Regions from separate parts of the Methylocystis sp. S23 genome, predicted to be linked through region 2. Evidence: predicted binding sites of a transcription regulator. Region 2 holds the regulator's gene; each other region holds the start of a gene.
What was found. The regulator LexA, encoded in region 2, represses DNA repair genes until DNA is damaged. The targets are predictions, from matches to a motif close to TGTTCNNNNTGTGTTCNG.

Region 1: ACV7JP_RS07865 (ImuA family protein) is a predicted target of LexA. The motif match lies at 5,151-5,168, and genes of this name have one in related genera.
Region 3: ACV7JP_RS06730 (PA0069 family radical SAM protein) is a predicted target of LexA. The motif match lies at 7,514-7,531, and genes of this name have one in related genera.

Annotation. Positions count from the first base shown of each region.
Region 1 covers NZ_CM134185.1:1,587,804-1,597,926, reverse strand. Annotated here, with positions in the region: gene fabA (3-hydroxyacyl-[acyl-carrier-protein] dehydratase FabA) at 455-973, shown strand; gene fabB (beta-ketoacyl-ACP synthase I) at 1,159-2,382, shown strand; gene ACV7JP_RS07890 (hypothetical protein) at 2,375-2,743, shown strand; gene fabI (enoyl-ACP reductase FabI) at 2,778-3,587, shown strand; gene ACV7JP_RS07880 (c-type cytochrome) at 3,605-3,922, shown strand; gene ACV7JP_RS07875 (PGN_0703 family putative restriction endonuclease) at 3,997-4,746, shown strand; gene ACV7JP_RS07870 (hypothetical protein) at 4,795-4,986, opposite strand; gene ACV7JP_RS07865 (ImuA family protein) at 5,210-6,028, shown strand; gene ACV7JP_RS07860 (Y-family DNA polymerase) at 5,952-7,562, shown strand; gene ACV7JP_RS07855 (lysylphosphatidylglycerol synthase domain-containing protein) at 7,694-8,758, shown strand; gene ACV7JP_RS07850 (ATP-binding protein) at 8,786-9,853, shown strand; gene pstS (phosphate ABC transporter substrate-binding protein PstS) at 9,998-10,123, shown strand, end outside.
Region 2 covers NZ_CM134185.1:2,824,041-2,834,163, forward strand. Annotated here, with positions in the region: gene ACV7JP_RS13820 (efflux RND transporter permease subunit) at 1-1,601, shown strand, start outside; gene ACV7JP_RS13825 (TolC family protein) at 1,598-2,905, shown strand; gene ACV7JP_RS13830 (alpha/beta fold hydrolase) at 3,147-4,019, opposite strand; gene ACV7JP_RS13835 (acetyl-CoA carboxylase carboxyltransferase subunit alpha) at 4,185-5,150, shown strand; gene ACV7JP_RS13840 (L,D-transpeptidase family protein) at 5,352-6,524, shown strand; gene lexA (transcriptional repressor LexA) at 6,931-7,644, shown strand; gene ACV7JP_RS13850 (ComEC/Rec2 family competence protein) at 7,740-10,001, opposite strand; gene ACV7JP_RS13855 (hypothetical protein) at 10,104-10,123, opposite strand, start outside.
Region 3 covers NZ_CM134185.1:1,330,214-1,340,336, reverse strand. Annotated here, with positions in the region: gene ACV7JP_RS06765 (CHAD domain-containing protein) at 1-299, opposite strand, end outside; gene ACV7JP_RS06760 (homospermidine synthase) at 557-1,987, shown strand; gene ACV7JP_RS06755 (hypothetical protein) at 2,286-2,465, shown strand; gene ACV7JP_RS06750 (hypothetical protein) at 2,583-3,011, shown strand; gene ACV7JP_RS06745 (RNA polymerase sigma factor) at 3,091-3,642, shown strand; gene ACV7JP_RS06740 (FecR family protein) at 3,745-4,689, shown strand; gene ACV7JP_RS06735 (TonB-dependent siderophore receptor) at 4,851-7,391, shown strand; gene ACV7JP_RS06730 (PA0069 family radical SAM protein) at 7,658-8,779, shown strand; gene ACV7JP_RS06725 (ribonuclease HII) at 8,913-9,515, shown strand; gene ACV7JP_RS06720 (DNA methyltransferase) at 9,660-10,123, shown strand, end outside.

The DNA.
Region 1 (10,123 bases), 1.2 Mb from region 2:
ACCTCAACTTCCGGCGCGGCTTTGCGCGCTACGGCGATCGAGCGAAGGTTTCCTCGTCCCGTGGAGCGAGCGAAGCTCGCGTCTCGAAGGATGAGGAAACCTTCATTTCCCGAGATCTGGAACTCGCCCTCGCGCTTCGAGACGCCGCCTTGGCGGCTCCTCATGCTTCGAGACGGCTCCTGCGGAGCCTCCTCAGCATGAGGGCGAGAATTGTCGTCCTTCACCCGGTCGCCCTGCCTTGCGAGCCACATCGGTTTCGCGGCCCCGCAAAAAAGCAGGCGCTTCCGGCGCGCCCCTGGCTATGTTACGGATCACCGGCCCCATAAAACGCGGCCTTCGTCCATTTTGGGCGGAAGACGGCCGAAAACAAGCGGGCGGCGCGCGCTTTCGATTGAGGAGCCGCGCGCATGGGAGAACAGGGCTTTCCAAAAGCTCCAGCGGAGGCGGTGAGATCATGAGCGAGAGGCGCTCGTCATTCGGCTATGAGGATTTGTTGGCCTGCGGGCGCGAGGAGCTGTTCGGCCCCGGCAATGCGCAATTGCCCCTGCCGCCGATGCTGATGTTCGACCGCATCACCGAGATTTTTGAGGAGGGCGGCGAGCACGGCAAGGGCTATATGCGCGCCGAGCTCGACATCAAGCCGAGCCTCTGGTTCTTCGACTGCCATTTCAAGGGCAATCCCGTCATGCCGGGTTGCCTCGGCCTCGACGCGCTGTGGCAGATGGTCGGGTTCTATCTCGCCTGGCTCGGCAATCCGGGCCGCGGCATGGCGCTCGGCGTCGGCGAGGTGAAATTTTCCGGCCAGGTGCGCCCGACCGTGAAGACCGTGACCTATGGCGTCGACCTCAAGCGCGTCCGCACGGGCAAGCTCGTGCTCGGCCTCGCCGACGGCTGGGTGGCGGCGGACGGCCAGCGCATCTATGAGGCGAAGGATCTGAAGGTCGGCCTCGCCAACGCGCCGGCGCCGGAGTGACGCCGCGTCTTTGAAATCGACGGGGAGAGGTCGAGCGAAGCGAGGGTGAGGGGCGAAGCCTCGCTAACGTCCTTTGCAGCCGGAAGATGTCGCGACGAGAATCTTGAGCCGGACATGCTTGCCCCTCACCCCAGCCCTCTCCCAGTGAACGGGGAGAGGGAGAGAAAGAGACAGGGAGAAAGAAGATGAGACGAGTCGTCGTCACCGGCATGGGCATTGTGTCGTCGATCGGCAATACGACGCAGGAAGTGGTCGCGTCGCTGCGCGAGGCGCGCTCGGGCATTGTGCGCGCGGAGAAATACGCCGAGCTCGGCTTCCGCTCGCAGGTTCACGGCATGCCGACGCTCGATCCTTCGACGGTCGTCGACCGCCGCGCCATGCGCTTCCACGCCACCGGCACGGCCTGGAACCATGTCGCGATGGATCAGGCGATCCGCGACGCCGGCCTGACCGAGGCGGAAATCTCCAATGAGCGCACCGGCATCATCATGGGCTCGGGCGGCCCGTCGACGCATACGCTCGTCGAATCCGCCGACATCACCCGCTCGAAAGGCCCCAAGCGCGTCGGCCCCTTCGCGGTGCCGAAATGCATGTCTTCCACCGCCTCCGCCACGCTCGCCGTCTGGTTCAAGATCAAGGGCGTGAACTATTCGATCTCTTCCGCCTGCGCGACGTCGAACCACTGCATCGGCAACGCCTATGAGCTGATCCAATACGGCAAGCAGGACATGATCTTCGCCGGCGGCTGCGAGGAGCTGGAATGGGAGCTCTCCGTTCTCTTCGACGCCATGGGCGCCATGTCCTCTTCCTATAATGACCGCCCGGCCACGGCTTCGCGCGCTTACGACAAGAACCGCGACGGCTTCGTCATTGCGGGCGGCGCGGGCGTGCTGGTGCTCGAAGAATATGAGCGCGCGAAAGCCCGCGGCGCGAAGATCTACGCGGAGGTCGCGGGCTATGGCGCGACGTCGGACGGCCACGACATGGTGGCGCCCTCCGGCGAAGGCGCCGTGCGCTGCATGCGCCAGGCGCTCGCGACCGTGAAATGCCCGATCGACTACATCAATCCGCACGCCACCGCGACGCCGGTCGGCGACGCCAAGGAGATCGAGGCGCTGCGCGAGGTTTTCGGCCGCGAGGACAAGTGCCCGCCCATCGCCGCGACCAAGTCCCTGACCGGCCATTCGCTCGGCGCGACCGGCGTGCAGGAGGCGATCTATTCGCTGCTGATGATGCAAAACGGCTTCATTTGCGAGAGCGCCCATATCGAGGAGCTTGATCCGGAATTCGCCGACATGCCGATCCTGCGCGCGCGCCGCGACAATGTGAAGCTCGGCGCCGTGCTGTCGAACTCCTTCGGCTTCGGCGGCACCAACGCCACCCTCATCTTCAAGCATCCGGATGCGTAAAGGACTGTTGCGGGCCGCCGCTCTCGGAGCGGCCCTCCTCGCCGCGGGCGCCGCCGCCGCCTTTGAGGGGCGCTATGTCGCGGGCTCGAAGGCCTATTCGCAGGAATTGCGGATCATGAAGCGCGCCGACGGGCGTTTCGGCGTCACGGCCGACGTCGCGACGCGCGGCTGCGCGGGAGAGGTCGACGCCGTCGGCGCGGGCGATGGCGACACGCTGAAGGCGGAAGCCAAATTCGACAATGAGACATGCGCGCTCACCCTTCGCCGCACGAGGAAGGGCGTCAGCGTCGAGGAAGACCACTGCGTGCCTTTTCACGGGGCGGCTTGCGAATTCAGCGGCGACTACCGCAAGAAGCGCTGAAGGGCGCGCGGCGGATCGATAGAGAAGGAATGCGATGACGGTTGCGACTGGTTTGATGCAAGGTAAGCGCGGGCTCGTGATGGGCGTCGCCAACGACCATTCGATTGCTTACGGCATTGCGCGCGTCTTGGCGCGCCACGGCGCGCAGCTCGCCTTCACCTATCAGGGCGAGGCGCTCGGCAAGCGCGTGAAGCCGCTCGCCGAGGAGATGGGCTCCCATCTGGTGCTTCCCTGCGACGTCGAGGACATTTCGACGGTTGACGCCGTCTTCGCGCGGCTTCAGGAGGAATGGGGCGGGATGGACTTCCTCGTTCATTCCATCGCCTATTCCGACAAGAGCGAATTGAAGGGCCTCTACGCCGACACTTCGCGCGAGAATTTCATCCGCACGCTCGTCATCTCCTGCTTCTCCTTCACGGAAGCCGCGCGCCGCGCCGCCGCGATGATGAAGGACGGCGGCTCGATGGTGACGGTGAGCTTCGGCGGCGGCACCCATGTCATGCCGAACTACAATGTGATGGGAGTCGCCAAGGCGGCGCTCGACTCCAGCGTGCGCTATCTCGCGGCGGATTTCGGGGATCGCGGCATTCGCGTGAACGCGATCTCGCCGGGGCCGGTGCGCACCATGGCCGGCGCCGGCATCACCGGCGCGCGCGCGATGGGCGCGTTCCAGAAGCAGCACTGCCCCCTGCGGCGAATGATCACGCTCGATGAAATCGGCGGCTCGGCGCTTTATTTCCTGTCCGAGCTTTCCGGCGGCGTGACGGGCGAAATCCATCTCGTCGACGCCGGCTACAATATCATGCTGCAGCCGCGCCCCGAGGATTTGAACGGGGGCGAATGATCGCGGGAGGAGAGGAAATGAGACTGGCGCTTCTGTCGATTGCCGTTTTCCTCTCCGCCGCCGCGCCGGCGCGCGCGCAGAGCGCCGATCCGAGCGTTGGCGCGCGCCTCGTTCAGGAGACCTGCGCGGCCTGCCACGCCGTCGGCGCCGACCCGGAGGCCAAAAGCCCCGACCTCAAGGCGCCGCGCTTTATCGACGTCGCCAAAATGCCGTCGACGACGGAACTGTCCCTCAAGGTCTTCCTGCGCTCCTCGCACAGGAACATGCCGAATTTCATCCTCTCGCCGGAGGAGATCGATTCGACGGCGGCTTATATTTTGGGGTTGAGGAAGTAAGCTGTCAGAGCATGCGGGTGGGCATGCCGAGCGCCGGCCCCGCTTCAAAAAGCTTCCCTGGTGGAGGGTGATGCATGAAGGGTGAGCTATTTCTGCCCGGAGTCCCTATTGACTATGTGCTGGACCGCCTCGCAAAGGCTGGCGGCAAAGAGATCGAATCGGGCAAGTTTCTGAGTTCAGAAAGCTCCGCTGCTCTTGCAGTGAACTGTTTTGGTTGGTTTGTCGAGCAACCTGACCAACTGCCGCCTTTAAAAGGTCTCGAGAGGGCGGGAGTTCCTGAAATGGTGGACATAGAATTTTGTGCACGATTTCCCTGGACTGGCGGACGCCATCCTTGGCTCGACGCTGTTGTGCAGACGTCCTCGACCCTCATCGGGATCGAAAGCAAGCGCTTTGAGCCATTTCGAGACGTAAAAGCCGTTAGCCTTTCAGATGCTTACGACCGTCCTGTCTGGGGCCCAAATATGAAGGGTTTCGAAAGAATGCGAGACCGCTTGCGTTCTGGGGAAGATAGGTTTGTCCATCTGGACGCCGCGCAACTGGTCAAGCACGCATTTGGCTTGGTGACCGAAGGCCGCCGGCGGAACAGGGTTCCGGCCTTGCTCTATCTTTTCGCTGAACCGGCTTCGCAAAACGGTCGCCCCATTGCGCAGAATGATCTTGTCCGGCATCGGGACGAAATTGCTCACTTTGCAGAGGCGGTTGCTGGCGACGACGTAACGTTTCATTCGACAAGCTACAGGGAATGGCTCGAGACTTGGCGTGGGCTCGACAGCCGAATCGCTGCGCATGCTCGGACAATCATCGAAGCGTTCGCGCCATAAAAGAGGAATGGCTAACCGTCTGTGAGATTCAGTCGTTTTTCGATCCGTTCAATTCTCAAACTGGATGGAAGCGATCGAGCCATCTTGTGCGACTTCGCTTTGCATGAATGCGGCCATGTGGCCTTTCATCCCGCGCATGTCCGCTTTCAAATCGACGATATCGCTCGCGATGTCGGCCAGCTTCGACGGGATCGCCTTGAGCGTTTCCAGCAGCAGCTCATTCGTCACATTGTCAGCCATCGCGTCCTCCAACTCCATTGTTCAACATTCTAACTGCTGCGCAGTTTTTAGGAACATGCGCGTCGCCCGGCGGATATATCTGGCTGGCGTCGGACTATATGCCCTTCGGGGCAGTTAGCACGGGAGACGCGCGCCCGACTCTTTTGCTTGACTCTTTCCGGCGTGAGAACAAATATCGAACATACGCCTCGGCGCCCCTCGCAAAACCAGGGTTTCAGGACCGATGTCGCAGAGCGGCCTCTCGGAACGCATCGGCTTTTTGCGGGCCCGCATCGCCGCCATCGAGGCGCGGGGCGGCGCGCCGCCGCCCGCGCGGGAAGCCGGAGGCGAATTTCTCGACGCGCTGCTTGGCCCCGGGCGGGGGAGCTTGAGCGAAATCTTTCCGGCCCGCCCGCCGGACGCGCCGGCGGCCGCGGCCTTCGCCCTCGCCATGGCGCTCCGCGCGAGGGCGGTTCGCGGCGGCGGGGCGCTGGTCTTCATCATCGAGGATCTGAGCGCGCGCGAATTCGGCCTGCCTTACGGGCGCGGCCTCGCGGGGGCGGGGCTCGACCTCTCCTGCTTCGCGCTCGTGCGCGCGCGCCGGCCGCGCGAGACGCTCTGGGCCATGGAGGAGGCGCTGAAAAGTTCCGCCTGCGCGGCGGTCGTCGCCGAAAGCTCTCTTGGTCCCCGGCTTTACGATCTCTCGGTCTCGCGCCGCCTCCTGCTCGCCGCCAGGCGCGGCGGGGCGCTGGGGCTTCTCGCGCCGCAGGGGACCGAGGCCGCGCGCTTTTCCAGCGCCGCCGAATTGCGCGTCGAAGTCGCCGCCGCGCCGCCGCCCGTCTTCGCGTCGCGTCCCCCGCTTGCGCCATTCGCTCCTTTCCGCTGGCGGCTGCGGCTGCTGAAGGCCCGCGCCGGCGTCTTCGGCGAAATCGATCCGTCGCAATGGCGCGGCATTGTCTTCGACCCCGAAAGAGCGACGTTCCGTCATGCGTTTCCTGAGCGTCTTCCTGCCGAGGCTTGCGACCGACCGGCTGCTGCGCCGCCGCGCCGGCGCCGCGCCTGAGGCCTTCGCCCTCTACGCCCGCGTGAAGGGGGCCGAAAGGCTGACTTCCATCGACGCCGGGGCGCAGCGGCTCGGGCTTCTGCCCGGCATGGCGGTCGTCGACGCCCGCGCGCGCCGACCCTCGCTCGTCCTCGCCGAAGCCGATCCCAAGGCGGACGCCGCTCTGGTGGCGGCTCTCGCCGATTGGAGCCGCCGCTTCACGCCGCTCGCCGCCCCCGATCCGCCGGACGGGCTGCTGCTCGACGTGACGGGCGCGGCGCATCTTTTCGGCGGCGAGGCGGCGCTCCTCGACGAGATCGAGGCCCGCCTGCGGGGCCTGGGCTTCGCCGCTTGCGCGGCGCTGGCGCCGGGGCCGGCGCTCGCCCGCGCGCTGGCGCGCTTTTCCGATGTGAAGCTTGTCTCCGACGCGGCGACGCAGGCCGAGCTGGACGCTCTCGTCGCGGCGCTCCCCGTCGACGCGCTGGAGCTGGAGGCCGGGATCCTCGCCGGCATGCGCCGCGCCGGCCTGAACTGCGCCGGCGATCTGCTCTCGCGCCCCCGCGCGCCCCTCGCCGCGCGTTTCGGCCGGGAGGCGCTGGCGCGGCTCGACGCGCTCGCCTGCCGCAGCCGCGATCCCATAACGCCGCGCTTCGAGGCGCCCGCCTTCATCGCCGAGCGGCGCTTTCCGGACGGCCTCACCCGGCGCGAGGACATCGAGGCGACATTGCGCCGCCTCGCCGCCGATCTCTGCCCCCTGCTGGAGCGCGCCAGCGTCGGGGCCCGGCGGCTCGAGGCCGTCTTCTACCGCGTCGACGGGGCGGTGAAGCGCCTCGTCGCCGGGACGAGCCGGCCCTTGCGCGATCCCGCGCGCCTGGCGGCGCTCCTCAATGAGCGGCTCGCTTCCGTGGCGGAGGAGGGGCTCGATACGGGCTATGGTTTCGACGTGCTGCGTCTTTCCGCCATCGAGGTCGAAAGCGCGACGTCCCCGCAGACGGCCCTGGTCTCGCCGGATTTCGGCGCCGGCGACGACGACCGGGACCTCGCCGATCTGCTCGACCGGCTCGGCGCGCGGCTCGGCCTGCGCCGCGTGCAGCGGCTCCATCCGCGAGCCGCGCATCTGCCGGAATGCGCGGTCGCCGCCGCGCCGGCCGCCTTTGGCGCGCCGGAGCGCATTCCGCAAAAGCTGACGGATGCTTGCGATGAGGATGCGCTCCGACCCATGGAAAGGCCCTTGGAAAAAGGCGCGCAGGCTTTCCCGCCGCAGGGCGCGCGCCCGCTGCGGCTCTTCGAGCGTCCCGAGCCGATCGAGGCGACCGCGCTCGTTCCCGACGGCCCGCCCTTGCGCTTCCGCTGGCGGCGCGTGCTGCGCGAGGTCGTCGCCTTTGAGGGGCCGGAGCGCATCGCGCCGCCCTGGTGGGGCGCGGCGCAAGACGGCCTCACCCGCGACTATTTTCACGTGCAGGACAGGGACGGCCAGCTCTTCTGGCTTTTCCGCGAGGGGCTTTATGCGACGGAGACCGCCGCGCCGCGCTGGTTCGTGCACGGTCTCTCCTGAACCGCGGCCTTGACTCGGGGCCTTGCGCCCCCAAGCTAGTAAGCGCGTCATTCTGGCGTCATCTTTTCGAGACGAAGTCGTTCAGCGGCGCCGCTTGCAAAAACCGGCTCCGCCACTCATGCGGGCGTTAGATGCGCAAAGACGAGGATCTCGCCATTTCTTCCCAACCCGGACTGCCCGCCGTCGTACGGCGCAAAAGCTTCTTCGAGACCTTGCAAGACCGACTGCCCCATGGCGCGGCCCATCTTCTCGGGGCGCTCGCCAGTCTCGCGCTTTTCGCCGTCGCGGCCTACATCCTCGCCAGCGTCCTCTCCAACATACGCTACGCGGACGTCGTCGAGGCGCTGAAGGCGACGAGCGGCGCACAGATTCTCGGCGCCCTGCTCTTCACCGCGCTCTCTTACGTCGCGCTCACGGGCTATGACGTTTCGGCCCTGCGGCAGATCGGCCATTACGCCCCCTATCGCGTCGCGGCGCTGGCTTCCTTCGCGAGCTACGCCACCGCCTTCAATCTCGGCTTTCCCGTCGTCACCGGCGCCGCCGTGCGCTACTGGATCTATTCGCGCGTCCAGATGACGGCGCTACAAGTGGCCAATGTCACGGTGATCACCGGCGTCACCTTCTGGCTCGGCATGACCACGGTCGTCGGCGTCACGCTGGTCAGGGCCGCCGAATCGCTGGCCGCGCTCGACCGTCTTCCTGTCGCCCTGCATATGGCCGCCGGCATTCTGATTCTCGCCGGGGTCGCGGGCTATGGCACCTGGGTCGCGCTCGAGCCGCGTCATATCCGCCTGCGCGGCCATGTGCTGGAGATGCCCGGCGTCGGGTCCACGGTCGCGCAGATCGGGGTCGGCGCCGCGGATCTCTGCGCCGCCGCCGCGGCGCTCTATATGCTCATGCCGCAGGGCGTTCACCTGGATTTCACGGCCTTTCTCGCCGTCTATGTCCTCGCCTGCATCCTCGGCGTCATCAGCCATGCGCCGGGGGGCATCGGCGTTTTCGAGGCGACCATGCTTCACGCGCTGCCCGGCGCTTCGCAGGAAAGCGTGCTGGCGTCGCTTCTCCTGTTCCGCGTCGTCTACTATTTCCTGCCCTTCATCGTCGCCCTGGCGATTCTCGGCGCCGACGAAGGCGCGCGCCGCTGGGGCGCCTTGCGCGAGGCGGTCGCGCGCATCATTGACGAACGCACGCCTTGATCGACCTGAATTGAAAGCCAGACGCCTATGCCGCCGCTAAAATGGCCCGCCGAGGACATGCTCGGCCCGGTGATCGAGGCGCTCCCGGAACCGGTCTTCGTCATCGACGCGGAGACCCATGCGCTCGCCTTCAACGGGCCGGCGCGCGCGCTCGCGCCGACACTGAAGCTCGGCGAGCCCATTTCGCGCAGCCTGCGCTCTCCCGACATGATCGACGCCGCCATGCGCGTGCTCGCCGGCGGCAAGGCGGAGAAGGCGGCCTGGGTCGAGCGCCTGCCGCTCGAACGCTGGTTCGAGGCGCATATCGCGCCGATCCGCTTTCCCGGCTACCAGACTGCGGCGATGATCAGCCTGCGCGACCTCACCGAAGCGCATCGCATCGAACGCATGCGCGTCGATTTCGTCGCCAACGCCAGCCATGAATTGCGCACGCCGCTCGCCTCGCTGCTCGGCTTCGTCGAGACGCTGCAGGGGCCCGCGAAGAACGATCCGGCCGCGCGCGACAGATTTCTGAGCATCATGCGCGAGCAGGCGCAGCGCATGGCGCGGCTGGTCGACGATCTGCTCTCGCTCTCGCGGATCGAGCAGCATATGCATGTGCCGCCGGCCGAGGCGGTCGACCTCACAATGCTCGTCGCGCATATCGTCGATACGCTGACGCCGATGGCGGAGGAAAACGGCATCCCCCTCGCGCTCGATCTCGAACCCAACGTCATCGTGCCGGGCGACCGCGACGAGCTGGCGCGCATCATCGAAAACCTGATCGAGAACGCGCTGAAATACGGCCGCAGCGAAGGCGAGCCGCGGCCCGTCGAAATCTCGCTGTCGCGGAGGGGGACGTCCGCCGTATTCTCGGTTCGCGACCACGGGCCGGGAGTCGCGCAAGAGCATATTCCGCGCCTGACCGAGCGCTTCTACCGCGTCGACGCCGGCAAGAGCCGGGCGAAAGGCGGGACGGGGCTCGGCCTCGCCATTGTCAAACACATCGTCCTGCGCCATCGCGGAAGGCTCGGGATCGAGTCCGAGCTGGGCGCGGGATCGCTGTTTCGGGTGACGCTTCCGGCGGTCGACGCCATGTCCCTGAAAATGAGATAAGCACTTGATTTATAAAGAGTTAATCATGTCATAAAACTGTAATGTCATTGTCACAAAACTCTCTTGCCCGGTCGCTAAGAACTGAGCTGTGACAGGCGCCCGGCGCCTCTCTTGTATTGTTCTCGAGCTGAAAGCGATCCTCGCATGATCTCCAAGTTTTTGAAACGGGCCGCCGTCGCGACGGCCGCGCTTGCGGCGATGGCCGCCGCGGCCGTCACGAACCCGGCCCTGGCGCTGGACATCTCCGGCGCCGGCGCCACCTTCCCCTAC
Region 2 (10,123 bases):
CCTGGCTCGTGCGCAAGATCGCCGCGGTCTACGAGCCGCTTCTGGAGCGCGCGCTCGCGCGGCCGCTCATCGTGGCCGCGATCGCCATTGGCGGCTTGATCGTCGCGGGCCTCGCCTATTCCGGCATCGGCCAGACCTTCATGCCGGTGATGAATGAAGGAACGCCCGTCATCACCATCCGCAAGCATCCCACGATCAGCGTCTCGGTCGCCGCCGAGACGGACCGGCTCATCCAGCGCGAGATCATGGAGAAAATGCCGGAGGTGAAGGGCATGATGGCGCGCGCCGGCGCCGACGAGCTGGGCATCGACCCGGTCGGCCTCAACGAGACCGACAATTTTCTGACGCTGGCTCCCGAGAAGGAGTGGCGCGGCCACGGCGTCGACTGGCTGATGGGCGAGATCCGCAAGGTGCTCGACCAGATCCCCGGCATTTCCTACGCCTTCTCGCAGCCGATCGACATGCGCGTGCAGGAGATGATCATCGGCGCGCGCGGCGACGTCGTGGTCAAGATCTTCGGGGACGACATCAACGAGCTCAATCGGCTCACGCGCGAGCTGGCGGCCGAGATCAGGAAGATTCCCGGCGCCCGCGACGTCTTCGGCCTCCAGAATGACGGCATGCGCTATCTCACCGCGCGCGTCGACCGCCTCGCCGCCGGCCGCTTCGGCCTCAACGCCGGCGAAATCCAGGACGCGCTGCGCGTCTGGGTCGACGGCCAGCAGGTCGGCATCATTCTCGAAGGACCGATCCGCACGCCGCTTGTCGTGCGCGGATCGGAGACGTCGCGCCGCTCCTCGGTCGATTTCGCGCGCCTGCCCATGGTCTCGAACGACGGCAAGGTCGTCGAATTGTCGCAGCTCGCCGAGGTGCAGGCGGAGAACGGCCCCATCCAGGTCATTCGCGAGGAAGGGCGGCGTTTCGCCACCGTGCTCGCCAATGTCGAGGGCCGCGATCTCGTCGGCTTCGTCGCCGACGCCAAGGACGCGGTCGCGCGTCACGTGAAGACGCCCAAGGGCTACAGCTATCTGTGGGGCGGGCAGTTCGAGAACCAGCAGCGCGCCTCGGCGCGCCTCGCCATCGTCGTTCCCATCGCGCTCGCGCTGATCTTCCTGCTGCTCTACTTCACCTTCAATTCCGCGCTGCAGGCGACGCTCGTCTTCTGCAACGTGCCTTTCGCCGCGATCGGCGGCATTCTCGGCCTGTGGCTCTCGGGCGAATTCCTCTCCGTTCCGGCCTCGGTCGGCTTCATCGCGCTCATCGGCATCGCGGTGCTGAACGGCGTCGTGCTCATCTCCTATATCAACAAGCTCGTGGCGGAAGGGACCCGCACCACCCGCGAGGCGGTCGTGGAGGGCGCGCGCCGCCGCATGCGGCCGGTGATGCTGACGGCGACCATCGCGGCTTTCGGCCTCATTCCCTTCCTCTTCGCGACGGGGCCGGGAGCCGAGATCCAGCGCCCGCTCGCCATTGTCGTCATCGGCGGACTCATCTCGGCGACGATCCTCACCCTCATCCTGCTGCCGATTCTCTATGATCGGGCCACGGGTTTCCGACTTCGCGCCAGGCGCAGCCGCCTCGCAAACCGGGTGACAGCATGATCCTGCGGGCCGTCGCTCTCGCTTTCGCCTTGGGCGCGCTCTCCGGCGCGGCGTCGGCCGCGTCGAAGACGAAAGGCGCGGTCACGGTGAAGGGGGACGGCGAGCAGCGGATCGAGAAGCGCGGCAAGAAGCCGCTCGGCCATCAGCTCGCGCGCCATCTCGACATGGCGGTGGCGATCGACGCGCAGAGCAAGGCGCTGGAAGCGCAGTTCGGCGCCGTCTCGGCGCGCTACGCCACGACGCGCTCGATCACGCCGGGGTCGCCTTATCTGGGCGGCACGCAGCGCAACGCGGTCGCGGGCAATCTGCGCAACTATAACGAGACGGAGGTCGAGGCCGGCCTGCCTCTCTGGCTGCCCGGCCAGCGCGACGCGATGGAGGCGACGGTGTCGAGCGGCGTGATCGAGATCGAGGAAAAGATCGCGCTGCGCCGTCTCGACGTGGCGGGCCTGCTGCGCGACGCCTGGTGGAGCGCGCAGCGCGCCGCGCGCGAGGTCGACGTGGCGCGCAGCCGCGTCGCGACGGCGCGCGAGATCGGCGCCGACATGACGCGGCGCGTGGAGCTCGGCGACGCCGCGCATGGCGACGCGCTTCTCGCCAGAAACGAATTGCTCGCCGCCGAGACGGAGCTCGCGCAGGCGGAAGGCGCCGAGAAGGTCGCGCGGGTGAACTATGCCGCGCTCACCGGCGGCGCGCCGCCCGACGGCGTGCTCGAAACGGTGAAGCCCGCAAGCGACATAGAAGATCATCCGGCGCTGCGCACGCCGCTCGCGGCGCTACGCCGCGCCGAGACGCAATTGCAGCTCGTCGAGGCGACGCCGATCGACAATCCCGACATCGGCGTCTTCGGGCGACAGGAGCATAACCGGCAATATTCGACGGACACGTCGCAACCGATCACGGATCAGCTCACAAACGCCACGACGGTCGGCGTGCGCATCCGCATCCCGCTGCCGACGGAAGGCCGCCAGGAGCCGCGCCGCGCCGAGGCGGTGGCCGAGATGACGCGCGCCCACGCCGAATATGAAAAGGCGAAGCGCGTCGTCCTCGCCGGGATCAAGGCCGCGCGCGCCAATCTCGCCGCCGCGCAAAAGGCGGCGACGCTCGCCGCGCGGCGCCTGACGGTCGCCAATGAGCAGTTCGATCTCTCGCGCAAATCCTTCGCGCTCGGAGAGATCAATGCTTTCGATCTCTATCGCGTGCGTCAATTGCAGCTCGACGCGCAGCGCGGACAGGCTTCGGCGTCGGTGAATGTCGGGCAGGCGATTTCAAGGGTGAATCAGGCGCAAGGATATGCGCCGTGACGCCCGTCAGTCCCGACGAGCGTTCGGGCGCCTGGCCCCTCCCGTCAATGACGGCTGGAAGCGTTGTGATTTACGGCTGGGCGTTCGACTTTATCACTTGATCGACCGTCGGCCGATCGGCGGTAGGCGCTTGGCCTCTCCCGCATTGCGAGGAGCGAAGCGACGAAGCAATCCCAGGGGCGGCGGTCGCGGCTCTGGATTGCTTCGCTCCGCTCGCAATGACGGCTGGAAGCGTTGTGACTTACGGCTGGGCGTTCAGAAACTTTATCACCCGATCGATCGTCGGCTGATCGAGCAGCAAGGGCGCATGGCCTTGTCCCGGCGCGGTATAGCGTTCGAGCTTCGGCGCGCGGCGGGCCATTTCGTCGAAAGTCTCGACGGACAGAATATCCGAGGTTTCGCCGCGGATCGCGAGAACCGGAACCCGCGCCAGCAGCTCGAAGCGTTCCCAGAAATCCTCGATTTCGGCCTCGGGCGTAATCTCGTCGAGCGTGTGATTGAGCTCCGGATCGTAGCGTAGCTCGACCTTGCCGTCCTTCTCCTCGAAGGTCTGGCGCGCGAAGATTTCGAACTGTTCGGGCGTGATCGCGGGAAAGGCCGCGCTCATCGCGAAGCGCATCAGCGCGGCGGCGTCGCTCATCTTCTGCAGCGGCGGCATCTTGCCGACATAGGACTTGATGCGCAAAAGCCCGCTTTTCTCGATCACCGGGCCGATATCGTTCAGCACCGCCGCGCGGATCACGCCCGGCCGGGCGCGGGCGATGCGCATCACATGCAGTCCGCCCCGCGACGTGCCGAAGAAAACCGCCTCTTTGACGCCCGCATCGGCGAGGACGGTGAAGATATCGTCCTCCTCGACGTCGGGGTCGTACCGGCGCCAGTTCCGATCCCATTCCGAGCGCCCGCGCCCCCGATAGTCGAGCGCCAGCGCCCGCCGTCCCGCCCGCTGCGCGGCTTCGGCGACGAGGAAGAAGTCGTCGGCGGTGCGGGCGAGTCCCGAGAGGCAGACGAGCGGCAGCCGCTTCGCCTCCGGGCAGGGATAATCGAGATAGTGAAGACGCAAGCCGTCTCGCGCGGCGACGAAGCGGCTCTCGGGCGGGAGGGTCGAGCTCAAGCAAAAGCTCCTTTTTCAGAGAGTTCTACACGGTCCGCCGGGACCCTCAAAATCCTTCCCGCGCGACGCTTCGCTTCCTTGACTTCCGGCCCGGTTGCAGCGAGTTTCCGCGCGCCCGAGCGGCTGACGGGCGCCATCCGATTTCGCCAGGAAACACGCCCGCCCATGCGCTCTTATCTCGACTTCGAAAAGCCCGTCGCGGAACTCGAAACCAAGGTGGAGGAGCTGCGCGCGCTGGCGGAGAAAGGCGAGGGCGTTTCGATCGGCGAGGAGCTGAGCAAGCTCGAAGCCAAGGCCGCGAAGGCGCTGGCCGATCTATATGCCGGCCTCACGCCCTGGCAGAAGATTCAGGTGGCGCGCCATCCGCAACGGCCGCATTTCTCGGATTATGTGAAGCAATTGATCGCCGAGTTCACGCCGCTCGCGGGGGATCGGCTCTTCGGCGAGGATTCCGCGATCGTCGGCGGCTTCGGCCGCTTCAAGGGCGAGCCGATCTGCATCATCGGCCAGGAGAAGGGCTCCGACACGGCGAGCCGCCTGCACCATAATTTCGGCATGGCGCGGCCCGAAGGATATCGCAAGGCGGTCCGCCTCATGGAGCTCGCCGACCGCTTCGGCCTGCCGGTCGTCTCGCTCGTCGACACGGCGGGCGCCTTTCCGGGCATCGACGCCGAGGAGCGCGGCCAGGCGGAGGCCATCGCCCGCTCGACGGACGTGTCGCTTTCGCTCGGCGTGCCGAATGTCGCGGTCGTCGTCGGCGAGGGCGGCTCCGGCGGCGCCATCGCCATCGCCGCCGCCAACAAGGTGCTGATGCTGGAGCATGCGGTCTATACGGTCGCGTCGCCCGAGGCCTCGGCCTCGATCCTGTGGCGCGATTCCGCCAAGGCGCAGGACGCCGCGACCAGCATGAAGATCACCGCGCAGGATCTTTTGAAATTCGGCATTATCGACGTGATCGTGTCGGAGCCCGCCGGCGGCGCGCATCGCGATTTGCAGGCCGCCATCGCCTCGGTCGGCGAAGCCGTCGCGAGCGAGCTCTCCCGGCTGACAAATCTCTCCCGCGACCAGCTCCGCGCCGCGCGGGCGGAGAAATTTCTCAATATGGGCCGAAAGATCGAGGCGAAGGCCTGAGGCAAAAAAGTCACACTCCGCGATTTCGGCGTCCCGCATGGCGCCAGGAACACTTTCTCGTCCCAATCTCGCGATTGTCTCTCCTTCCACGCAAAGGGCGAAACGCGTTCGCCGGTAAGAATTGAGTTACGCGACTGTGTTAGTTTTGCCACAGTAGCGTGTATGTGCGCGGGCGCCGGGGCGCAGAGGGGAGCTGAGCGCATGAAGTATCGGGTCTTGAAGCCGGTCGCGGCCATCGCCGCTCTCGCCGGGCTTTCTCTCGCCTCTTGCCAGGATAGCGGCATTTCCCAGCGCTCGCTCGCGCCCGTGCCTCCCGAGACGCTCGCCAAGATGGCGCAGGTCGGCACGACCAAGGAGGCGCCGATGCTGATCCGCGCCTATAAGAAAGAGGCGGAGTTCGAAATCTGGAAGATGAACGGGGAGGGCAAATATGTCCACCTCAAGACCTTCCCCATGTGTCGCTGGTCCGGTCAGCTCGGGCCCAAGACGCGCGAAGGCGACCGACAGGTGCCCGAGGGCTTCTACGCCATCGCGCCGGCGCAGATGAACCCCAATTCCGCTTATTATCTCTCCTTCAATGTCGGCTATCCGAACCAGCTCGACCGCGCGCTCGGGCATACGGGCGGCACCATCATGGTCCATGGGGCCTGCTCCTCGGCCGGCTGCTTTTCCATGACCGACGCGCAGATCGCGGAGATCTACGCCATCGCCCGCTCGGCCTTCAACGGCGGCCAGCGCGCGATCCAGATGCAGTCCTATCCGTTCCGGATGACGGCGGAGAATCTCGCCAAGCACCGGCTCGACCCCAATATCGGCTTCTGGAAGAATCTGAAGGAAGGAAACGATCATTTCGAGGTGACGAAGGAGGAGCCGACGGTCGCTTTCTGCGGCCGCCGCTATGTCTTCAACGCCCAGGGCGCCGGCCATATGGACCCGCTCTCCGCCTGTCCGCCCCTCAAGCACGATCCGGACCTGATCGCGAGCGTCTCCGCCAAGGCGTCCAAGGACGAGGAAAAGGTCGCCGAGCTGGCCCAGAGCGTGAAGCCGGTGCGCGTCGTCTATCAGGACGGCGGCATGCATCCGAGCTTCCTTGCGCGCGTCGCCGAAGCGAGCCGCCCCGAGGCGCTGAGCGCGCCGATGGAAATCGCGCTCGAAGAGAAGCCCGTGAAAGCGGGCGCGAAGGCCACGCAGATCGCCGCCAAGTCGCCCATCGTGACCATGGCCGCCGCCAAGGCCGCCGCGCAGTCCCGCGAGGCCGAGACGACGAGCGTCGCCCAATCCCTCGCGCCCGACGAGCGCCGCGAAATGTCTGCGCTGGCCTCGGACGACAGCCCGACGGCGTCGATCAAGAAAGCGCTCGGGACGAAGAAATAGCCGCGCGCGCAAAAGCCACATTTGGGCGCCGCCGCTTTCGGAAGGAAGGCGGCGGCGTTTCCTTATCGGGCGCTCGCAAAAGCCGCGCGCGGACGGCGCCGCGGAGCGGCTGCAATATATTTCGGCCGGGCACGCTATCCTTTCGGTCGAAAAGAATTTCGTCATCCAGGAATATATGCGGGCGACGCTCGGCAGCCGCCATGTCATCGAGCCGCATAATGTCAGCGCCTCCCGCCTCGAGCTGAAGCGGCCAGCGACGCCGCCGGACGCGCGCGGGCGCCGACCTGCCGCGATCATACAGCTTCTATTAACCCCACCCGCGATAAAGCTTGCGGAACGCACAGCGAACGCTTATAGATGTTCATGATTTGTTTGTAGCGGAGCGCGGTGTGGCCGGGGGCGGATCATGTTGACGAAGAAGCAGAGCGATCTGCTGCGTTTCATTCACGAAAGGCTCAAGGAATCAGGCGTTCCGCCGTCCTTCGACGAGATGAAGGACGCGCTCGACCTGCGTTCCAAATCCGGCATTCACCGTCTGATTCTCGCGCTCGAGGAGCGGGGCTTCATTCGCCGGCTGCCGAATCGCGCGCGGGCGCTGGAGGTGCTGCGCCTGCCGGAATCGGCGACGCCGCGCGGCGGCGGCGGTCCGCGCGGCGGCAAATTCGCGCCTTCGGTCATCCAGGGAAATCTCGGCCGCGTCCGGCCGCTGCATGAGCGCGGCGAGGAAGAGTCGAGCCAGCAGGTCGCGATTCCCGTCATGGGGCGGATCGCCGCCGGCACGCCCATCTCCGCCATCCAGACGCGCAGCCACACGATCAGCCTGCCGCCGGAGATGCTTTCCACGGGCGAGCATTTCGCTCTGGAGGTGCGCGGCGATTCGATGATCGAGGCGGGAATTCTCGACGGCGACACCGTCGTCATCAAGAAGCAGGATTACGCCGATACGGGCGATATCGTCGTGGCCCTGATCGAGGATGAGGAGGCGACGCTGAAGCGGCTGCGCAAGCGCGGCGCCTCGATTGCGCTCGAAGCGGCGAATCCCGCCTATGAGACCCGCATCTTCGGCCCCGACAAGGTGCGCATTCAGGGCAAGCTGGTGAGCCTTCTGCGGAAATATTGAGCGGGCGCAGGCTTCTGATGAATGGCGCGGCCGGGGCGGTCTTCGGCCTTAACGGGGCCGGCCGGCGCGGATTGCGGCGGCGATGGCCGCGACGCTCACTCCAATGGTTCGGACAGTTCGGCGCCTTCCGTTTCGTCCTCCTCCGGCGCCGGCGCGCGCTTCGCGTTGTGGATCGGCCGCGGCGACCAGGGACGGTCCTCGTTGACGCCCCGCGACGTCGTCCAGGCGACATTCCCGTCCTTCTCCAGCCGCAGCGAGACGGCGCCGGTCTCCGCGAGCTTGCGCCGATCGATGACGATCGGCGCGGCGCAGCCGTCCGGCGCGCGCAGCGGCGTGACGAGGATCGAAGCGCGCGCGCAATCTTCGAAAAGGGCCGCGCGGCTCGTGACGAGCGCGACGACGCGGCCGTCGGCTGCGCGGCCGACGCAGCCTGCGTCGTCGCATGAGACGCCGCCTTTGGCGTCCGCCGCCGCGCGGGCGTCGGCGTCGGCGCGCAGCCATTGTTCGGTCGCGAAGGCGCTCGGCTTCTTGCCGAGCAGCGTGAGTTCTCCGGAAGGCAGGCGCAGCGCGGCGGCGTCTCCCGTAGCCGGCACGGCGATGTCGAAGCCCGCGCCCTTCGTCGCGCCCATGAGGCCGATCAGCGCGAGCGGCAGCGCCGTCGCGCGCAGCGTCCAGGTCCGCCACAACGCCATGGAGAGCACGGCGAGGGCGAGAAACAGGATGGCCCAGGGCGCGAAGGCGCGCACGTGAAGGCTTGCGCCAGGCGCGGCGGCGATCAGCCCCGCGAGCCAGGTCACGAGATGGATGCCCATCTCGAGATAACGCCAGATGAAGCCGTCGAGCCCGAAGGGATAGAGCGCCGCGCCGATCAGCGCGCAGGGCACGGCGAAGAATTCGATGACGGCGAGGGTGAGCGGATTGCCGATCAGCACATAGGGGCTGATTTCGTGAAAGTCGTTCGCCATGAAGGCGGCGGTGGCGGAGGTCGCGCACAGCGTCGCCGCCAATGCGGCGCCCGGGCCGTGCAGCATGCGCTCAACAAGCTCCTCGCGCCATTCGGACATGCGGCTGGAGAGGCCGGGGGCGGACGCTTGCGCGCGGCTCCCCGAGAGATAGTCGCCGCGCCATTCATAGACCGCGATGAGCGCCGCGACCGCCGCGAAGGAAAGCTGGAAGCTCGCGCCGAGAATCGCCTCCGGCTCGAAGGCGATGACGAAGAAGGCCGCGAGCGCGAGATTGCGCATTGAGAGCGATGGCCGGTCGAACAGCGCGGCGGCGAGCATGATGACCGTCATGACCAGCGCGCGCTCCGTGCCGACGCGCGAGCCCGTGCCGATGTCATAGAGGACGGCGCCGACGATCGCGAGCGCCGCCGCCCATTTCCTGATGGGGTAGTTCAGGGCGAGCGTCTCCGACGTCGCCAGAAGCCGCCGGAAGCCGACGAAGAAGATGCCGGCGACGAGCGTCATCTGCATGCCGGAAATGGTGACGATGTGGAAAATGCCGGCGCGGCGGATGAGGTCTCTCGCGCTTTCGGAAAGATAATCGCGCTTGCCGGTCACCATGGCGGCGGCGATCGCGCCGGCGTCGCCGCCAATGGTTTTGTAGACGCGCGACGCGAGGGCGTTCCGCACGCGGTCGACGGCGGCGAAAAAACGCAGCGACAAAGGCGGCGGGTCCGGCGGGGGCATCGTTTCGACGCGCCCGAGCGCGTTGCCGACGCCGCCGAGCCTTGCAAAATAGGCGTCGCGCGCAAAATCATAGCCGCCAGGCAGCGCCGCGCGCGCCGGCGGCGTCAGCCGCGCCTTCAGGGCGATGAAATCCCCCGCCGCGAAGCCCGGCTCGCCGCGAGTCGTAAGCCGCACGCGCGCCGGCATGGCGCCGCCAGGCAGGCCTTCCGCGCTCGCCACCCGCAGGATGAAACGCGCGCCCGCGGGACGCAGATCGATCTCCTCGACGAAGCCGGTCAGCTCGGCGATCGCGATGCGCGGCACGATGGGCGCGGCGACGCGCGCCGCGCGCCAGGCGCCGGCGGCGAAGCCCGCGGCGACGAAAGCGAGCGCGAGAAACAGCGCGTGGGCGCGCGCATTGCGTCTCGTTGCGAAGGCGAGCAGGGCGGCCAGGGCGAGCGCGCCGAAGCAAAGCGGCAGGGGCGGCTCGCGCTCCGCCGCGAAATAAAGGACGACCCCGCCGCCGGCCGCGACCGCGCGCCAAAGAAAGGGCCGGCGAAGTTCGGTTTCCCGCGCATATGCGTCGCGCAGAGAGGCCGAGAGCCTCCGCAAGCGCGGCGCGAGCGATAAAGCGAGCGCGCCGCCCCCGCCTTCGTCATGCTCGGCCACGCGCGTCGCGTCGCTCACCTCAAAGCCTCAAGGAAATGACCTCGGCAAAGATTAATGCGGAAGAAGGGCGCGCGCCACCGCTACGGTCGAGCCTCGAAGAATGTGAGGCGGGCGAGGGGCTTAAGCCCGCGCGCGGCTCT
Region 3 (10,123 bases), 1.5 Mb from region 2:
TCGAGCGCCGGGCCGGAAAGCGCGTCCCTGAACAGCCCGATCGCCGCGCGCAGCCGCCGAAGCGCGACGCGCATCTGATGCACGCTTTCGGGCGCCTGCCGGGCGTTGAAAGCCGGGAGATTGGCCTCGAAATGATCGAGCGCGGCGGAAAGGACGCAGACGGCGGCGTCCTCGGCCGAGTCTGTCGAGAGCAGCGCGACGGGCTTCGCCTTTTGAGCCTCGGGCGGCGGCGCCTCGATCACATGCAGGGCCGGATGCGGACCTGCCTTGGGATCTGAAGACGGAACCGAATGCGCCATGGCTTGACCTCTGTCTGTCGAGGCCGCTCAACTGTGGTCATGTGTTTGTCATAATCAAGGGCGCCGGCGGACGCGGGGCAAGGACCGGGATCATTCGCCGCGGCGCCGTTCCGCACGAGCCCATGTCGAGGCAAGCATGTCGAGGCAAGGATGCGGCGGCGCGGATTTCCGGGCTTTCCGGCGCCGGACTTGATTAAGACGGCCTCCCCTGCTTTATCGCGGCGCAATATTCACCCCGCAGGCAGGAGTTTGCGCCCATGTCCGTCTGGCCCGTCTATGGCAAAATCACCGGCCCGATCGTCCTGATCGGCTTCGGCTCCATCGGGCGCGGCATCTTGCCTCTCATCGAACGGCATTTCGACTTCGACAAGAGCCGCTTCACGGTGATCGATCCCGTGGACGCGCATCGCCGCCTGCTCGACGAGCGCGGCGTCGCCTTCCTGAAGGAGAAGCTGACCCCCGAAAATTATCGCGAGCTTCTCACGCCGCTGCTGACCAATGGCGGCGGGCAGGGCTTCGTCGTCAATCTCTCGGTCGACGTCTCCTCGCTCGCGATCATGCAGCTCGCCCGCGAGCTCAACTGCCTCTATGTCGACACGGTCGTCGAGCCCTGGCCGGGCTTCTATTTCGACAAGAAGATGGGCAACGACGCCCGCACCAATTACGCCCTGCGCGAGACGATCCTCGAGGAGCGCCGCAAGAATCCGGGCGGCTCCACCGCCGTCTCCTGCGTCGGCGCCAATCCGGGCATGGTGTCCTGGTTCGTGAAGCAGGCGCTCATCGACATCGCCAGGGACACGGGCGTCCTCGACAAGGAGCCGGCGACCCGCGCCGAATGGGGCGCGCTGGCGCAGAAACTCGGGCTGAAGGGCGTCCATATCGCCGAGCGCGACACGCAGCGCGCGCGCGACCCCAAGCCGAGAGACGTCTTCGTCAACACCTGGTCGGTCGAGGGCTTCGTCTCGGAAGGCATGCAGCCGGCGGAGCTCGGCTGGGGCACGCATGAGAAATCGCTGCCCGACATCGGCCGCACCCATTCGACGGGCTGCGGCGCGGCGATCTATCTGCTCTCGCCCGGCGCCAATACCCGCGTGCGCACATGGTGCCCGACGCCCGGCGCGCAATATGGCTTCCTCGTCACGCATAATGAGGCGATCTCGATCGCCGATTATCTCACCGTGCGCGACGGGGACAAGGTCGTCTACCGCCCGACCTGCCATTACGCCTATCACCCGGCGAACGACGCCGTGCTGAGCCTGCATGAAATGTTCGGCGCCGCCGGCAGGGCGCAGCCGAGCTGGAAGATTCTCGACGAGAATGAGATCGTCGACGGCGTCGACGAACTCGGCGTGCTGCTCTTCGGCCACGCCAAGAATGCTTATTGGTACGGCTCGCAGCTTTCGATCGAGGAGACGCGCGACCTCGCGCCCTATCAGAATGCGACGGGCCTCCAGGTCTCCTCCGCTGCTCTTGCGGGCATGGTCTGGGCGCTGGAGAATCCGGAAGCCGGCATCGTCGAGGCCGACGAGGTGGATTACAAGCGCTGCCTCGAGGTGCAATTGCCCTATCTCGGCCCGGTAAAGGGCTATTACACCGACTGGACGCCCCTCGACGGCCGCCCCGGCCTCTTCCCGGAGGACATAGACGAGAGCGATCCCTGGCAGTTCAAGAATATTCTGGTGCGGTGAAACAGGAGCGTTCCGGGCTGGCGGCTCCGCGCGGCCGCCCTAATTAGTGGCTTCCGCCACTCCAAATGCCGGTCTTTTTGCCGATGTTTTCCGCCGTCCTTGCGAGCGAAGCGAAGCAATCCGGAGCCATGATCGCGGCCCTTGGATTGCTTCGGCGGCCGCGCCGCCTCGCATTGGCGGCGGAGAATGAACATCCTCCAAAAGGCCCGTCCATACGAGTGAAACGGGCCGCCGGATCGCGGCGCCGCGCGCGCCAAGGCGGCCCTCTTCTTACAGGTCCCGGCGAAAGGGGCCCAACATGGCCAATGTCAGCAACGATCTGCCGACCGGCGCCCTGGCCCTCGCGGGCGTCGGCGCGACCTTGGGAGCCGCGCTCGGCGTCCTCGCGGGCGGATTCGACGTCGCCTTCATCGGCGCGATCGGCGGCGCGGTCGTGGGCGGGATTATCGGGCTGATCGTCGATCGCCCCGCCGCCTAGATCGCGTCGCGAGAATTCGGGCGTCATTGCGAGCCGAAGGCGAAGCACTCCAGGGGACGCCCGCGACCCGCGGACTTTTTACCATCAAGCTTGAACGCGGCTCTTGACAGGCGGGCGATGTCGGCCATTCTAGCACGGATGGCTTGGGGACAGGCAAAGCACGGCATTTTCCGGCGCGCGATCATCGCCTGCGCCGTGCTTTCCGTTTTTTCGCTTCAGCTCGCGGCTTTGGTCGGCTCGGCGAGAGCCGCCGGCGAGGCCTCCGGTCTCTCGCCATTCTCCGAGAGCGTCGCCGGGCTTTGCAACGCGAGCGGCGAAGGCGGCGACTCCTCGCATGACGGGCGCGACCCCGCCAAATGCTGCGGCGCCTGTCTGGCGAGCGCGCGCGCATCGTCCCTCCTGGCCTTTGTCGCCGTTTACGCCGTGGCCGCGAACCCGGCGCCGATCGCGCGAACGCTCTTTCTCGGCTGGGAGCGCCGCGAGGATCGGCCTCTCCCGGAGCGGTTGAATAATTGGGCGTCCCGCGCGCCGCCTTCCTTCTCCTGACCGACCGAACGCCGCCGCGAGGCGCGCGCCCCATTCATTCGGTTCAAGCGGCCGGTAGAGCCGCCCTGGGAGAAGCATCGTGTCTCCGTTCCTCTCGTCAAGCGGCGGCCGGCCGCGCGCTTCCGGCAGAAAATCGTCTTCGCTTCGCGAGCTTTTCCTTTCGAACCGGGCTGTCCTTCTTCGCTATCTCGCGCGCAAGGTGGGCTCGAGCGACGCTCCGGATCTGCTGCAGGAAACCTTCGTGCGGGTCGTCAGGCTCGAAAAGCCGGAGACCATCAACGATCCGTCCGCCTTCCTGAAGACGATCGCGACCAATCTGGCGCGCGACTTCATGCGCCGGCGCAAGACGGAAGCGCGTTACATACAATTTGGCGACTATGTCGTCGAAGCGCCGTCCCCGGACGCGCCGCCCGACGAACGCATGGAATATGAGCGCAAGTCCCTTCTGCTCCGTTCGGCGGTCGCCTCGCTCCCGCCGCGGAGCCGCCAGGTCTTCACGCTGCATGTTTATGAGGACGTTCCGCTTCACGAGATTGCGCGGAGGCTGGAGATTTCCGACCGAATGGTCCGCAAGCATATCAGCGTGGCGCTCCGGACCTGCCGCGCGGCGCTGAGAAACGCCCGGGAGTGATTTCCCGGCGCCGGCTCCCGTTTGCCGTCCGACGGCGTCTTGTGCTTAGAGGCCATAAAATGGCGGCGCGTTCATGCCGCGCGAGCGAGGATTGGTCCTCCGATGACGCCCATGAATGAGGAAGCGCGAAGCGATGACTCCGACCCCGCGGGCGACGCGGCGATCGAATGGTTCGTGCGCCTGAGGGCGGGCGATTTGTCGGCCGGAGAGGCGGCCGACTTCGAGAAATGGCGCGCCGGCAGTCCGCAAAACGCCGAGGCCTTCGAAGAAGTCCTGCAGATGTACGGCCATCTCGCCGGGATGAATTCGTCCCGGCGGCGGGCGGGCGCCCATCCGTGGCGGCGGCGGATCGTCGCCGGCGCGTCGGCTTTCGCCGCCGCTTCCCTGGCGCTGATCGATTTCGCCGACATCGACGCGCTGCTGCGGTCCGACTATCGCGCGGGGATCGGCGAGACGAAGCTCGTGACGCTCGAGGACGGCTCGCGCGTCCAGCTCGACTCGCGAACGTCGATCGCGCTTCGCTACGCCGCTTCCGAACGGCGCGTGATCCTTCTGGGCGGCGAGGCATGGTTCGACGTCGCCCCGGATGCGGCGCGGCCGTTTGTCGTCGAAGCGGGCGGCGGGACCGTGACGGCGCTCGGCACGGCCTTCGACGTCGCGCTCGGAACATCCGGCGCGCGCGTCATCGTCGCGAAGCGCCGCGTGAAGGTCTCGAATGGCGGCCAGGACGTCGTCGTGGAGGAAGGGCAGCAAAGCGCCTATGGGCCTGGCGCGGGGGTCGAACCGCCATCGGCCGTCGACGCGACCAGCGCGACCGCGTGGCGGCGGGGCAAGCTGATCGTCGAAAAGAAGCCGCTCGGCGAGGCGCTGCGGGCGCTCGGCCGCTATCGCCGCGGCGTCATATACTGCGTCAGGGCCTCGACCTGCGAGCGCCGGATCAGCGGCGTGTTCGGCTCCGACGATCCGCTCCAGTCGCTTCGAGAGATCGAAGCGTCGCTAGGGCTGCGCGCGATCCACCTGACCAGCTACGTCATTCTGTTGCTTTAAGGCGATCGCCGCCCGCGCGGCTTCGAAAATCTTCGCCGTCGAGGTTCCGCTCTTTCCGCCTGCCGCGTCCAGTGGTCAGGGACCGGGCTCCGGTTCCGACGATCATATGGCGGAGGATGCGGCGCATGGCACGGGGGAAGGTTCGGCGCAGGAGCGCGAAAATGGGGTCGACGGCGGTCGCGCTGGCGCTGAACGCTCTGACGATCGGCGTAGGGGGCCCCGTCTATCCCGCCCAGGCTTCCATTTCCCCGCAAGAGCGCAAAAGCTTCGTTCACGCATACGAGATTCCCGCCGGCTCCATGGGCGCCGCGCTCAACGCCTTCGCCGACAGGAGCGAGCTGCACGTCCTCTACGACTCCCACATTACGGAGCGGCTGAAGACCCCTGGGCTTTCGGGAGCCTATTCCGTGCGGGACGGACTCGACCGCCTCTTGTCAGGTTCGGGCCTTTCCTACCGCCTTTCCGGGAATGGCCGCGCCGTTTCGATCATCTTGGCGCAAGCGGGCCGGACGATGAGCGACGCGAGCCCGCGCGGCGCGACGGCGCTGCCGCCGATCGAAGTGGGCGCCGACCACAGGGCCGACAATGCCGGGAACGGCTCCGGTCGCGGGGCGGGCAAGACCGCCTATGCCGCCGAGCGCGGCGCGATCACGGAGGGCTCGGGAAGCTATACGACGCCGCTCGTCACGGTCGCGGGAAAGACGCCGCTGCCGCGAAAGGAAATTCCGCAATCCGTGTCGGTGATGACGCGCGCGCAGATGAACGACATGCAGTTGAACACCGTGCAGGACGCGATGTTCTGGATGCCCGGCGTCAGCGCGATCTCCAACGACGTCACGCAAAGCCAGCCCGCGTCGCGCGGCTATGTTCTCGACGTCGCGAATGACGGCGTCCCCAGTTATAGCGGCCTGGCCGGCTATCAGCAGCTCGATCTCGCCGTCTATGACCGCCTCGAAGTGCTCAAGGGCCCGGCCGGCCTGCTGAGCGGCTCGGGCAGTCCCGGCGGCGTCCTCAACGTCGTGAAGAAACGGCCGCGGGACGAGTTCAAGATCAGGAGCGAGTTCAGCGCCGGCTCGTGGGACAATTATCGCGGCATGGTGGACGTCACCGGTCCGATCAATGAAGACCGGACGCTGCGCTATCGCGCGCTCGTGCTTCATCAGGCCAGACATTTCTTCTTTGAGCCGTCGCGCGACGGAAACAAATGGGTGGGCTACGGCGCGCTCGAATATGACATCACGCCGGACACTCTGGCGAATGTCTCCTATACCCGTCAAAGAACCGCCGATCCGGCCTATTCGGGCCAGCCGGTGGCGGCCATACCTTTCTTCGGCCAGACCAGCCCCTATTTCCTCGACGCCCCGCGATCCTGGAATCCCTATCCGGACTGGGCGAATTACCGATGGGATACGGAGGACAAGACTATCCGTATCGAACATCGCTTCGGCGGCGACTGGGTCGCGAAGGTCAACTTCAACCGCCGGGACCAGGCTTTCGAGTTTGACGACGCCTATCCGACGACCGGCGTCAATCCGTCCAATTGGAGAGCGCAATACGCCCATCGGCATTTCATCTATTGGTATCATCGAACCGGCGTTGATTCCTATTTGTCCGGCTCGCTCCCATTCCTGCCGCTCAAGAACGCCTTGACCCTCGGCTATAATTACGACCGCTTCTCCTATGAGCACAAAGGCGCGCCTGCCGTCTCCGTGAACAATATTCCGGTCTTCTGGCCGAACGCGCTCGGTCCGAACCTCAGGCCGTTCAGCCAGGGCGGAGAGAATCAGACGCTGCAACACGGCGCCTATGCTCAGTTCCGCGTTACGCCGATCGAGCCGCTCACCTTTGTTTTCGGCGGGCGCCTGACGAATTTCTTCGCCAAGAGCCGCGCCGCGCTGCCGAGCATGCCCGGCGTCTGGAGAGACGGCGCGAAAGCCAATCACCGTTTCACGCCGTACATAGCGGGGATCTACCGGCTGACGGACGAAATCAATCTCTATGGCGGCTATACCGACATTTTCATTCCGCAAACGCAGCAAAGGGCCGACCGCACGACGCTCGACCCGCGCATTGGCGGCCAGATCGAAGCGGGCGTCAAAGGCGAGTTCCTGGACAAGAAGCTCAATACGTCGGTCGCCTGGTTCGACATTCGCGATCAAAACCGTTCTTTCGCCGATCCGGCCAATCCGGGCTATTTTCTTCAGGCGGGGCTGGCCGAGTCCTATGGCGTCGAGGTCGAGTTCTCGGGCAAGCCTTTTGCGGATTATGATCTTCCCGCGATTTCGCGTCCTCTGCCGGGCTTGGACGTCGTCGGCGGCTACACTTACATGAAAACGGCCCTGCTCGCCGACAGGAACAATCAAGGCAGGCCGATCAACTCCTGGTATCCCACCCATATGTTCAAGATCTGGGGCAAATATGATTTCGACGGGGAGCTGAAGGGCTTTACGGTCGGCGCTGGCGTCGTCGCGCAAAGCGGCCTTTCCGGCGCGGTCAACAGCCTGAACGAAGCGCGGCACGGGCCCGCTTACGCGGTCGTCAACGCGATGGCGGCGTACAAGCTCAACGACTATGTGACGCTGCAGGTCAATCTCAACAACCTCACCGACCAGAAATACTACACGCGCGTCGGCGGCGCGAACACCTACAACACGCCGGGCGAGCCACGCAATTTCATGGTGACTCTGCGCGGGGAGTACTGACGCCCGATTTCCCGGCTTCTCGACGCGGCCGCCGTCCAGCCGCCTGAACTTCGAGCTTTCGCAGAGATGATCGTTCACCCGGTCGCCCTGGGGAGGATTTGGACTCTTGCGCGCCGGCGTTATGTTCTATATTTGTTCCTTATTCGCGATATGTTCCGTCGCGGCGGGTCGAGCCGCGTCGGAGCATAAGTCCCCAGAATCGCGAAATGGGAAGCCGGCGCCGCCGGCTTCCCATCGAGGCCGGTTTCTCGCTTCGGGAGTTCGTCATGGGTCGGCTCGCGGAAATCTCTTCCCATCCCGCCGCGGTCCCGGCGGGATCGCTCGTGGAGCCGGAGCGCCGGCGCGGGCGCGGCGCGCTGTCGAAGCGCGGCGGACGCTACGAGGCGGAAAGCCGGGAGGAAATCGACGACGGCTGGGGGTCGCTCGAAAGTCTCGAGGCCCTCAAGACCAATATTCATGTCGAGAAGCCGCGCTCGATCGTCACGCGCAACGATTCGCCCGACATCTCCTTCGACCGCTCCATCAATCCCTATCGCGGCTGCGAGCATGGCTGCGTCTACTGCTTCGCGCGGCCGACCCATGCTTATATGGGCCTCTCGCCCGGGCTCGATTTCGAGACGGAGATCTTCGTCAAGGACGGCGCCGCGCAGCTCCTCGAGCGCGAATTGTCCGCGCCCAGATATGTTCCCAAGGTCATCGCGATTGGAACGAACACCGATCCCTATCAGCCTGTGGAGAAGCGCCATCGCGTCATGCGGTCGATTCTCGAGGTCCTGGCGCGCGCGCGGCATCCGGTCGCGATCGTCACGAAGTCCGCGCTGGTGCTGCGCGATCTCGATCTCCTCGCGCCCATGGCGCGCGAGGGACTCGCGAAAGTCGCTTTCTCGGTGACGACGCTCGACCCGCGCCTCGCGCGCATCATGGAGCCGCGCGCCGCGACGCCCGAGCGCCGGCTCGACGCCATGGAAAAGCTCGCGGCGGCGGGCGTTCCCGTCGCCGTGATGACGGCGCCGGTCATTCCGGCGGTCAATGACGACGAGATCGAAGCCATATTGACGCGCGCGCATGCGGCCGGCGCGCGCGAGGCCGGCTATATCATGCTGCGCTTGCCGCTCGAATTGCGCGATCTTTTCAGCGAATGGCTCGTCGCCCATTTCCCGGACAAGGCGCGCCGCGCTTTGTCGCTCGTGCGCTCGACGCGCGGCGGCAAGATCTACGATCCGACTTTCGGCAAGCGCATGACGGGCGACGGGCCCTATGCCTGGATGATCGGCCGGCGTTTCGAGATCGCCGCGAAGCGGCTGGGCTTCTCCCAGTCGTCGATGAAGCTGCGAACCGATCTTTTCGAACCGCCGCGACGCGGACCGCAGCAGCTCACGCTGTTTTAGAGAGCCGAAAAGGGCGGGAAGCGCGCTCTGCGCCGAGAGATCGATCGCGCCGGAAGGATTTTTCTCGACCTTCCGGACGTCATGCCGCTAAAAGGCGATGCGCGCGGCGTGTCCGTAATTTTCAAGGGTCGGCATGGGTCCGGATTTCCGTCTCGAAAGCCGTCTGCATCGTCAGGGCGTCTGGCCCGTCGCGGGCGTGGACGAGGTCGGGCGCGGTCCGCTCGCCGGCCCGGTCGCCGCCGCCGCCGTGATCCTCGACCCGAAGCGCCTGCCGCGCGGTTTGAACGATTCCAAAGCGCTCACGCAGAAGCAGCGCGAAGCGGCCTTCGAGATCATCATGTCGCGGGCGCTCGCGGTGAGCGTCGCCTTCGTCACGCCGGCGGAAATCGACGCGATGAATATCCGCCAGGCGTCGCTCGCCGCCATGGCGCGCGCGGTCGCCACGCTCTCCCATGCGCCGGCTTTTGTCCTGGTCGACGGTTCCGATCCGCCGCGTCTGTCCTGTCCCTGCCGGGCGATCGTGAAAGGCGACGCCCTGGCGCTTTCCGTTTCCGCCGCCGCGATCGTCGCGAAAGTCGCGCGCGACGCCATGATGCGGCGCCTCGGCGCGGTCTATCCGGATTACGGCTTCGAGACCAATGTCGGCTACGCCGTGAAGCGCCATCTCGACGCGCTGCGCGAAAACGGCCCGACGCCCGCGCATCGCCTGAGCTTCTCGCCGCTATGCGAGGGATGACGGCGCGGTCGTTACGGCTAAGTTTTTTGTTTCATTAAGATTTCCGTTCGAAAAAGGGACGGTTGCCAACCCCGCTCCTATACGCGGTTTTTACTTCGTTTCGGCAATATCGCACGCGTTGGTAGCGTATGCGGTGTTGAGTGAATGAGTAGCGCGCGCGTCGGGGCGGCCCGCCTCCAAACCCGGATAAAGGTCAAGCGTACCGGGTCTTCCATTGCGGGGCCGCTCCGCGCGGCGCCGGCGCGCAATATGATCCTGCAGGGCGATTGCGTCGAGCTGATGCGAGATATGCCGCCGGAGAGCGTCGATCTCGTCTTCGCCGATCCGCCCTATAATCTCCAGCTCGCCAGCAAGCTCACGCGCCCCGATCAAAGCCTCGTCGACGCGGTCGACGACGATTGGGACAAGTTCACGGATTTCGCGGCCTATGACGCCTTCACGCGCGATTGGCTCTCCGCCGCGCGTCGCGTGATGAAGCCCTCGGCGACGATCTTCGTCATCGGCTCCTACCACAATATCTTCCGCGTCGGCGCGATCATGCAGGATCTCGGATTCTGGATCCTCAACGACATCGTCTGGCGCAAGAACAATCCCATGCCCAATTTCCG